Regions from separate parts of the Caballeronia sp. LZ028 genome, predicted to be linked through region 3. Evidence: predicted binding sites of a transcription regulator. Region 3 holds the regulator's gene; each other region holds the start of a gene.
What was found. The regulator FNR, encoded in region 3, switches genes on or off when oxygen is low (the NO sensors DNR and NnrR bind a similar motif). The targets are predictions, from matches to a motif close to TTGATNNNNATCAA.
Positions count from the first base shown of each region.

Region 1 (3,274 bases), on a different contig from region 3:
CGTCGAACGGCACGCGGCTCGTCGCGGATCTGCCGTTCGACAAAGCCGATCGCCATTACGGCACGGCGCTCGTCGCGGGCGGTCCGAGCCTTCCCGTCGATGAACCCGATCCGCGCCTTGACGCCTGGCTCGTCGATACGGCGTCGCGCTGCGAGCGTTACGGCTCGATCTGCACCGGCGCATTCGCGCTCGGTCACGCGGGCCTGCTCGACGGCCGCAATGTCACCACGCACTGGCAGAATGCGCCGCGGCTCGCGGAGCGTTTTCCGCGCGCACGCGTCGAACTCGATCGCATTTATATGCGCGACGGCAATCTCGTCACGTCGGCGGGCGTGACGGCGGGCATCGATGTCGCGCTCGCGCTCGTCGCCGAAGATCACGGCGGGCAAGTCGCGCTCGCGGTCGCGAAACGGCTCGTCGTATTCGCGCAGCGGCGCGGCGGACAATCGCAGTTCAGCCCTTATCTGAGCGCCCCCGCCGACGACACGTCGCCGGTCGCGAAAGTGCAGGCGTACGTCATGGAGCACATCGGCGAGCGGCTGTCCGTCGCGCGCATGGCGAGCGTCGCGGGCATGAGCGAGCGCAACTTCGCGCGCGCCTTCGTGCAACTCGCGCAGTTGACGCCGCACGAGTTCGTCGAACGGGCGCGCGTCGACGCGGCGCGCAATATGCTCGAAAGCAGCGACACGCCGCTGAAAACCGTCGCCTACGACTGCGGCTTCGGCACGGCGGACCGCATGCGGCTCGTGTTCACGCGGCGGCTCGGTGTATCGCCGAATGATTATCGACTGAGCTTTCGCACGCGCTTTGTGAAGTGATCGGGGCGCTGGCGCGCCGACGCGTGACGCCGGGTTCGCTAAAATTCGAGATGAACGCGGCCCGTGCGACAGTGCGCGCGCCGCAGAATCCACCCTCGACATATCGGAACAGCGAATGACGAAACAAGAGACCGCCACGCAAGATCCCTACGAACGACGCGCACTGCTGCTGCATCTCGGCCACGTGCTGGAGTCCGTGTTTTGCCTGAGCCAATGCGCCGACGAATACGCGAGCATCGGCGAAGCGGTGAAGGGCAACGACGCGCTCGCGGGCTTCACGCTGCTCGGCTTCGTCGACGCGACCATGCCGCCGCGCGATTTCATCCGCCGTGCATCGGGTGCGTTTTTCGTTTGGCCGAAAGCGCTGCTCGATGAAACGCTGAATCGCCCGATGCTGGCGAACACCGTGAAGCACGATCTTTTCGCGGACAACGCGAAGGGCTGGAACGCCTACATGGAAGAGCGGCGCAAGGAAGTGCCGTGGTTCGGCGAGGATCTCCCCGAAGTCGCAACGAGCGCGGCGCCTGCGCACGAAGCCACGCCGGCAGCGGAAGCGGAAAAGCCGTCGCGCTATTCGACGTGGCCGTGGCCGGACAAGCCGGCCGACGCGTGATCTACTGCTTCTTGCTCATGCCGCTCGCGCCCGAGTCGAAGCCGAGTCCGTTCGGCCGGTCGGGCGCTGCGCCCTTGCCCGATGACGTCTTGCCCGGCCGCGTCTTCAGCGCATCGCTGGCATTCGCGGCGGCCGCAGCGGGCGGCGTCACGTTTTTCTCCTGATACGCGGGCGTACTGTCGTAATCGAGCTTGTTCGGTTTTTGCGGCGCCTGCTGCGCGCTCGCCACGACGGCCAATGTGCCGCCGAGCAGAATCCCCGTCATGCGCCCGAGTGTGCCGATTGTGGGTCTCATCTGCTTCCTCCCTTTGTTCTGCACGTTCTCTTCGTTCAGCAAGGCGCGGACCCGCCCGCAAGTGGCGCGCGGTCGCAGACCCGCCGATGCGTAAAGCATGCTTGTCCGCGCGCAAGGCTTGCTGCGATAGGCGGCGCGCGTCTGGCGCGCGTTGATTGTGGTCAAAGGCGCGACCGACCCTCGCTCGGACAATTCTCGCTTTTAACGTGAGTGAGCTAAAAATGAGAAAGGGTCTCGGGGCAATCGTCATGGCATGCGCGGCGTTGTTCGCGGGCGCGGCGCAGGCGGCAGGCGATGCATCGTCGAGCGATGCGATGGGCGGCATCCACGCCGGCGATGTGCTGGTTCGCCTGCGCGCGATCAGCATTCAGCCCGATGTGACAGCGGGGGGCACGCTCGGCACGCTCGGTGTCAACGTCAACAACGCGATCGTGCCGGAGCTCGATTTCACGTACATGATCCGCGATGACATCGGTGTGGAATTGATTCTCGGCACGTCGCGGCATCAGGTGACGTCGAACATCGGCGGGCTTGGCGGCGTAGGCGTGCTGCCGCCGACGCTGCTCCTGCAATATCACTTCAATCACGCGGGGCGCGTGCGTCCGTATGTCGGCGCGGGCGTGAACTATACGTACTTCTACAACGACAAGCTCAAGGCGGGCGACACGCCGGTGTCGATCAAGCACAGCAGCTTCGGCCCGGCGTTGCAGGTGGGCGTCGACGTACAGGTGGCGAAGAATTTGTTCGTCAACGCCGACGTGAAGAAGATCTGGATGCGAACGAGCGCATCGGCGGGCGGCGCCGATCTCGGCTCGCTCAAGATCGATCCGTGGGTGATCGGCCTTGGCGTCGGCATGAAGTTCTGATGCGCGGTTCATCGCGGCAAATGTGCGCCGCGCCGCGCATCGTCTGAAAGTTGGCGGAAGATGCCAGTGCTTCTGGCGTGGACGGTTCGGCGGGCGCGGTATCCTTGACAGCAGGCCCGGCGCAGACTCGCGTCGCTCGAAGTGTGTCCGAGCGGCGCAAGAAACTGCAACGACTAATAAAACCGCATCGGGGAACTGCAAGCCAATGAGACCTTCCACTTACGCGGGATTCGTTTTGCTCGCGGCGTGTGGCGCCGCCTTCGCGCAACAGCCGCTCACCGTGCCAGGCCGCAGCCAGAGCGCGTGGCAGCAATCGATCGATAACGCCGCCTGCTACGGCTACGCCAATCAGACGACCAAAGTGAACATGGCGCGCGAGTCGCAAGCGCCATCGCGCGACGCTCAGGCGCAGCGCGACACGCGCACGCTCACGCCGCCGCGTCCGGTCGAGCCGCCGTTGCCGGCGAGTGCGGCGGGCGCATCGGGTGCGCTCGCGGCGTCTGCGGCGGCGCCTGCATCGGGCGCATCGGCGGCGATCGCCGCGTCGGGTGCGTCCGGCGCGACGGGCGTGACCGCCTTGCCGCATCCCGCATCCGGCGCGATGCCCGGCATGCCGGCGATGCCCGCATCGATGGCGGCGGGCGCATCCGGCGCATCCGACGCGATCTACGGCGGCGACATG
Region 1 is NZ_JARUXN010000004.1:884,867-888,140, reverse strand. It holds gene QCE58_RS26850 (GlxA family transcriptional regulator) at 1-818, shown strand, start outside; gene QCE58_RS26845 (hypothetical protein) at 934-1,431, shown strand; gene QCE58_RS26840 (hypothetical protein) at 1,433-1,726, opposite strand; gene QCE58_RS26835 (OmpW family protein) at 1,975-2,592, shown strand; gene QCE58_RS26830 (hypothetical protein) at 2,798-3,274, shown strand, end outside.
Region 1: the regulator FNR is predicted to act here: its motif matches at 1,878-1,891, upstream of QCE58_RS26835 (OmpW family protein).

Region 2 (3,274 bases), 860 kb from region 3:
TCGGTGGCGCAGCGGGAGACACGATCCGTGCGGCGAAAGGAGGACGCGTGGTGTATGCGGGTAACGAGATCGCGGGCTACGGCAGCCTCGTAATACTGAAACATGACAGTCGCTACCTGACTGCCTATGGCCATATCCAAAACGTTCTGACCAAGGAAGGGGCCGACGTAACGAAGGGGCAAGCCATCGCGACGATGGGCGCTCAAACGAATGGTCAGCCATCGCTGCTTTTCGAGGTGAGACGGGATCGTCAGCCAGTCGATCCCCTGCCCTACCTTTCCGACTGCGCTTCGTGATCCGTCGAACGTCAGGTCAGGTTACTTGCTCTCGAACAAAGCGATATGCACCGAATGAACATGCTTCAGCCGCGCATCCTCAGCGCCTTCGCCTGCATCCTGTTGATCGCCGGATGTGCAGCCTCTCTGTCGGAGCTAGGCAATGAGGGCGCTTCGACAAACCAACCGGCGAGCGCGTCGAGCCTTCCGGTTCAATCCGCAAACGACGATTGCGTTTCGACCGAAATCACTTTATCCGACCGGCCGGACGAGACACCGACCGCGCGCGCGTACCATCAAGCCGGGATTGCATCCTGGTACGGGCGAACGTTTCACGGTCGACGCACCGCCAGCGGCGAGCGCTTCGACATGTATGCCATGACAGCGGCACATCGCACGCTACCGCTCGGATCGTGGATCCGCGTCACGCTTCCGGGAGGGAGCCCGTCCGTCCTCGTCCGAATCAACGATCGCGGTCCGGTTTCACGCAACAGAATCATTGATCTGTCATACGGGGCAGCCGCTGCGCTGGGCATTGTCCGGCGTGGTTCGGCCCAAGTCGAACTATCGACCGATTCTGGTTTCCATACTCCGTCGTAGACTGCCGCTCCCATGTCTCGACTCTCACACAAGCGGGTAGCGTCCCCCCGCCTCCCGCTCACCAAGGCAATGCTCCTGCCATTGCCGCCTATGCACCGCAACTCATGACGCGCCGGTCTTGCATCTTCCTGTTCGTGCTGACCTACCTTCTGGGTTGCGTCCTGGCTGCGATCGACACCAAGGGGAGTCCGATCGACGTGATGCAGGCGACCATGTCCGCATGGAGCGCTTCGAACCGCGAAGCCGTTGCCGATGCGAGCCAGCGACGGCGCGATGAAATCGAGCGATCGAATGCCATTCGGGAATCCCGGCCTCTCGCCGGGCTTTAGCGAGAAGAACCGGAGAAGGCTCCTGAGCCGTGGCTTCACCTAGGCACGCGGCTCGGCTCCACCACGTGAGACGATCGAACCCGGCGAAGTTATCGCGGCGATCCATCGCGCGGCTCGAACACGCTTTGACGTCGCTTTATCACACTCGCAATTCCATCCCTTCGTTGTAGACTCGCCTGCTCCTTTCGGAGTAGGCAAAAAGTTCCGCCTTCGCGCGACACTCCGTCGCATCAACTTGATCTGAAACAAAATTTCAACCATTCGCGTCATCGCGAAAAATCGCGCGTGGCATGATCTTGACGCGGCGCAAAGCCGTGCAACGGCGTTCTTCCCGGGACGCTTCGATCATCGAAACCAGCGAATGCAATGAATGAAAATACCCAACGTTTAGTAGTGCCATTGTTATCGGGGTTGATAGCCAGTCTTTGTCTTTCGGGATGCAAGCTGGAGGTGTTGGACTCGAAAGGCGTGATTGGCGCAGCGGAATCGTCGCTGATCGCCACCGCGACTTACGCCATGCTTCTCGTCGTAGTCCCGGTGATCCTGCTCACCCTGTTCATCGCATGGCGCTATCGCGCGTCCAACACGAAGGCCACGTATGCGCCGAAATGGGCGCATTCCACGGCCATCGAAGTCGTGGTCTGGGCGATTCCCGCAGCCATCATCCTGTACCTCGGCATCCTCACGTGGAAAACCACGCACGAGCTCGATCCGTACAAGCCGCTGCAATCCGAAGTCAAGCCGATCAACGTCGAAGTCGTGGCGCTCGACTGGAAGTGGCTGTTCATCTATCCGGATCTTGGCGTCGCGTCGGTGAACCAGCTCGCGTTCCCGGTCGGCACGCCGGTGAACTTCCGCATCACGTCCGATTCGGTGATGAATTCTTTCTTCATCCCGCAACTCGGCAGCCAGATCTACGCGATGGCGGGCATGCAGACGAAGCTGCACCTGATGGCCGATCACGCAGGCGACTACGCAGGCATCTCGGCGAACTACAGCGGCAAGGGCTTCTCCGACATGAAGTTCCGTGCACTGGCCATGTCCAACAAAGACTTCGACGCGTGGCTGAAGCAGGTCAAGAACGCGCCCGAGAATCTGAGCATGGACGTCTACGCCGGCGTCGCGCGTCCGAGCGAAAAGGTCGCGGTGCGCTACTTCTCGACCGTCGATCCGAAGCTCTTCAACAACATCGTCGCGAAGTACAACTACGGCAACTCGGTCGTAGGCGCAAATTGTGTAACCAAGGGGTAAGCCATGTTCGGCAAACTAACGCTTGAGGCGATCCCGTACCACGAGCCAATCATCATGGGGGCGACCGTCTTCATGGCGGTCCTCGCGCTCGGTACGGTCGGCCTTATCACTAAACTCGGCAAATGGGGCTGGCTCTGGCGCGAGTATCTGACTTCGGTCGATCACAAGCGCATCGGCGTCATGTATCTGGTCGTCGCCGGGCTGATGCTCGTGCGCGGCTTCGCCGACGCCGTCATGATGCGCGTGCAACAGGCCATCGCGCTCGATGGGCCCGGCTATCTGCCGCCGCATCACTTCGACCAGATCTTCACGGCCCACGGCACGATCATGATCTTCTTCATGGCCATGGCGCTGCTGGTCGCGTTCTTCAACCTCGTCGTGCCCCTGCAGATCGGCGCGCGTGACGTGGCGTTCCCGTTCATCAACTCGCTGTCGTTCTGGATGACGGCCGTCGCCGCCATTCTGATCAACCTGTCGCTGTTCATCGGCGAGTTCTCGACGACGGGCTGGCTCGCGTATCCGCCGCTCTCCGAGACGCAGTTCAATCCGGGCGTCGGGGTCGACTACTACATCTGGGCGTTGCAGTTGTCCGGCGTCGGCACGCTGCTCACCGCGGTGAACTTCTTCGTGACGATCGTGAAGATGCGCGCGCCCGGCATGACGTGGATGAAGATGCCGGTCTTCACGTGGACGGCGTTCTGCTCGAACGTGCTGATCATGGCGACGTTCCCGATCCTGACCGTCGCGCTCGCGCTGCTGGCGCTGGACCGTTACCTCGGCATGCACTTCTTCACGAACGACGGCGGCGGCAACCCGATG
Region 2 is NZ_JARUXN010000003.1:1,147,758-1,151,031, forward strand. It holds gene QCE58_RS34140 (peptidoglycan DD-metalloendopeptidase family protein) at 1-296, shown strand, start outside; gene QCE58_RS22480 (septal ring lytic transglycosylase RlpA family protein) at 351-875, shown strand; gene cyoA (ubiquinol oxidase subunit II) at 1,571-2,455, shown strand; gene cyoB (cytochrome o ubiquinol oxidase subunit I) at 2,459-3,274, shown strand, end outside.
Region 2: the regulator FNR is predicted to act here: its motif matches at 1,440-1,453, upstream of cyoA (ubiquinol oxidase subunit II).

Region 3 (3,274 bases):
GTTTTGCATACGCCGTCCGTAGACTCGATCGCACACCCGCGACGCGCCAACACACCGGATCAGGAGATCGTCATGTACAACCGCATTCTCGTGCCCATCGACGGCAGCCCGACTTCCCTCCACGCCCTCGATGAGGCGATCAGGATCGCAAGCGCGAGCGCGGCGCAAATTCAGCCGCTCTTCGTCGTCGACATGCAGCCCGTTTCCTACGACGCCACGAGCGCGTTCTATCCCGGCCTGCGCGACGCATTGCTGGAGGAAGGCCGGCGGCTCGCTGCGACGGCCACGGAGCGCATGACGCAAGCGGGCGTGAAGGGCACGCCGCGCGTGTGCGAAGTCGAGTATCTCGGCGATGACATCCCGCAGCGCATCCGTCATTGCGCCGACGATTTCCGCGCCGATCTCGTCGTCATGGGCACGCACGGGCGGCGCGGCTTGCGGCGGATCGTGCTCGGCAGCGTCGCGGAAGGTTTCGCGCGGCTGTCGCGGTGTCCCGTTCTGCTGGTGCCGGGCCGCGAAACGGAAGAACCGAATCCATGACGACGAAAGTCCTGATCGCCGATGACCACGCGCTCGTGCGCGACGGCCTGCGCCATATCCTCGCGAACGCGCACGGCTTCGAGGTCGCCGGCGAAGCGAGCGACGGCCCGGGCACGCTCGCGCTCGTGCGCGCAACGGAGGCGGACGTGCTCGTGCTCGATCTGTCGATGCCCGGCCGCAGCGGCCTCGACCTGCTCAAGCAGATCAAGGACGAAAAGCCCGCGCTGCGCATTCTCGTGCTCACGATGCACGCCGAGCAGCAATACGCCGCGCGCGCGTTCAAGGCCGGCGCGTCGGGCTATCTGACGAAGGAAAGCGCGAGCGCGGAGTTGGTCGCGGCGGTCGCCAAGGTCGCGTCGGGCGGCGCGTACGTGAGCCTCGCGATGGCCGAACGCTTCGCGCAAAGCCTCACCGAACCTGACGATGCGCTACCGCATCAGCGATTGTCGAACCGCGAGTTCGAAGTGTTCCGGCGGCTGTGCGCGGGCGAATCCATCAGCGATATCGGCGAGGCGTTGTGCGTGAGCGCGAAGACCATCAGCACCTACAAGGCGCGCATCCTCGAAAAAATGCAGATTCCCCACGAAGCCGCGCTCGTGCGCTACGCGGTGCGCCATCAGCTTTTCGACGACGACAGCGCCTGAATCGAAGCGGCGCGTGTCGGCATTTCCCTACACGTCTTCCCGAATGCCTACGGCACGATCAGCCAGCACCGACATTTTTTCGAGACAGCGCACTCCATAATTGGACAGGTGACATGCGGGATCGCGCGTCGATGCGCGATCCGGTTCGACAGGAGGCGCAGCATGATTTCCGCGAGCGCAGACAGTCCCGGCATGCACGCCGACGCGAAGCCGCCGAGCACGCGTTGCTCGACGTGTTCGATGAAGCGCATCTGCATGCCGTCCGGCTTGTCGCCGGTCGATTATCAGCGTCTCGACGCGATGATCAGCTCGACGCGCTTCGTGCGGCGCGGCGAAACGCTTTTCCGCAGCGGCGATCCCTTCCAGAGTCTCTATGCGCTGCGCAGCGGCTGCTTCAAGACCGTCGTCATGCATCGCGAAGGACACGAGCAGGTCACGGGCTTTCATCTGGCGGCCGAGCCCCTCGGGTTCGACGGCGTGAGCACCGACCGCCACGCGTGCGACGCCATCGCGCTGGAAGACAGCGTCGTCTGCATCGTTCCGTTCGATCTGCTCGAATTGCTGTGCCGCGAAGTGAAGGCGGTGCAGCATCACGTTCATCGCATGATGTGCGGCGAGATCGTGCGCGAATCCAATCTGATGATGCTGCTCGGCACGATGACGGCGGAGCAGCGCGTCGCGGCCTTCCTGCTCAATCTGTCGACGCGCATGAAGGCGCGCGGCTATTCGCCCGCGCAATTCGTGCTGCGCATGACGCGCGAGGAAATCGGCAGCTATCTCGGGCTGAAGATCGAAACGGTCAGCCGCATGTTCTCGCGGCTGCAAAAGGCCGGCGTGATCGACGCGCGCGGCAAGGACGTGCGGATCCTCGATCAGGCGCGGCTCGAAGCAGTCTGAGCGCGCGCTTCGCGAAAGCGGAAAAATCCGCTGCGCAGCATCACCGACGTGCCGCCGACGCGGCTCAGCACATGTTCGGCGGCGCCTTCTATCGACGAGCGATGGCTCTCGAACGCCTGCTGCAGATCTTCCTCACGCCACGACGCCGCGCCGAAGTGATCCTCCAGCGCTTCGGCCGAAATGGTGCACTCGATCGGCTCACCGTCCGCGAAGGCGGCGAAAGTGAGCGAAGGGACATCGCCCTGATAGACGGGCGGCTGACTCGGAAACGTAACGATCATGCCGATACCTCGTGGAACGTTGATGCGACGCGAGCCGGCGCAGCGCATATCCACTTAGTCTTGGCCACGGTTTCGGAGCGCGTATTGATCTGGATCAAATCGCGTCCGGCGCGCCGCGCTGAAGCAGCAACTGAACGGCGTCATCGAATGTATGACGCAGCGCCGCGTTCACGTCGGCGTGTGTGCTGCGTTGCACCGTGACCTGCTCGGAATCGCGCGTGAGCAGAACCAGTTGCGCGTCGAAGACGGTGCGTCCCGCGCGATCGAGCGACGCCTTGATCGTGAGCCTGCAATCGACGATGTCTTTCGCGACGCCCGCAAGCCGCACGAGTTCGGCGCCCGCTTCGCGCTCGATCGCGCTCGAGCCCGCGAAGCCGAGGCAGGCGATCTGCATTCCGAGGCCCATGTCATTGTTCTCCGGTCAGGCCATCGCGCGGGCGCGCCTCACTCGTCGTGGCTCACGCGTCTTTCGCGACATGCTTCGGTGCGCGCGTGAGCAGCACCGGACACGTCGAGCGTCTGACGAACGCTTCCGCGACGCTGCCGAGCGCGAGCCTGCGCAACCCGGTCCGGCCATGCGTGCCCATCACGACGAGATCCGCGGGCATGTGCACCGCGCGGCGCTGCAGGCACTTCGCGATCGTATCGGTGACGTTGCGCGTCTCCGCGAGTTCCGTTTCGCATTCGATGCCCGCGTCGATCACGCGCGCATACGCGATATCGAGCGCGTGCCCGCCTTCCTCGCGCACGTTCACGCGATACTGCGCCGGATACGACGAAAGCGCGGCCACGTCGATCACGTACACGACATTCACTCGCGCACGCGCGCCGATGCGGATCGCTTCGTCGAGCGCGCGTTGCGAGCACTCGCTGCCATCGAGCGCAACCAGGATTTTGCGGTACATCGTTTTC
Region 3 is NZ_JARUXN010000003.1:289,025-292,298, reverse strand. It holds gene QCE58_RS18955 (universal stress protein) at 73-540, shown strand; gene QCE58_RS18950 (response regulator transcription factor) at 537-1,184, shown strand; gene fnr (fumarate/nitrate reduction transcriptional regulator Fnr) at 1,347-2,081, shown strand; gene QCE58_RS18940 (DUF1488 domain-containing protein) at 2,057-2,362, opposite strand; gene QCE58_RS18935 (hypothetical protein) at 2,457-2,768, opposite strand; gene QCE58_RS18930 (universal stress protein) at 2,821-3,267, opposite strand.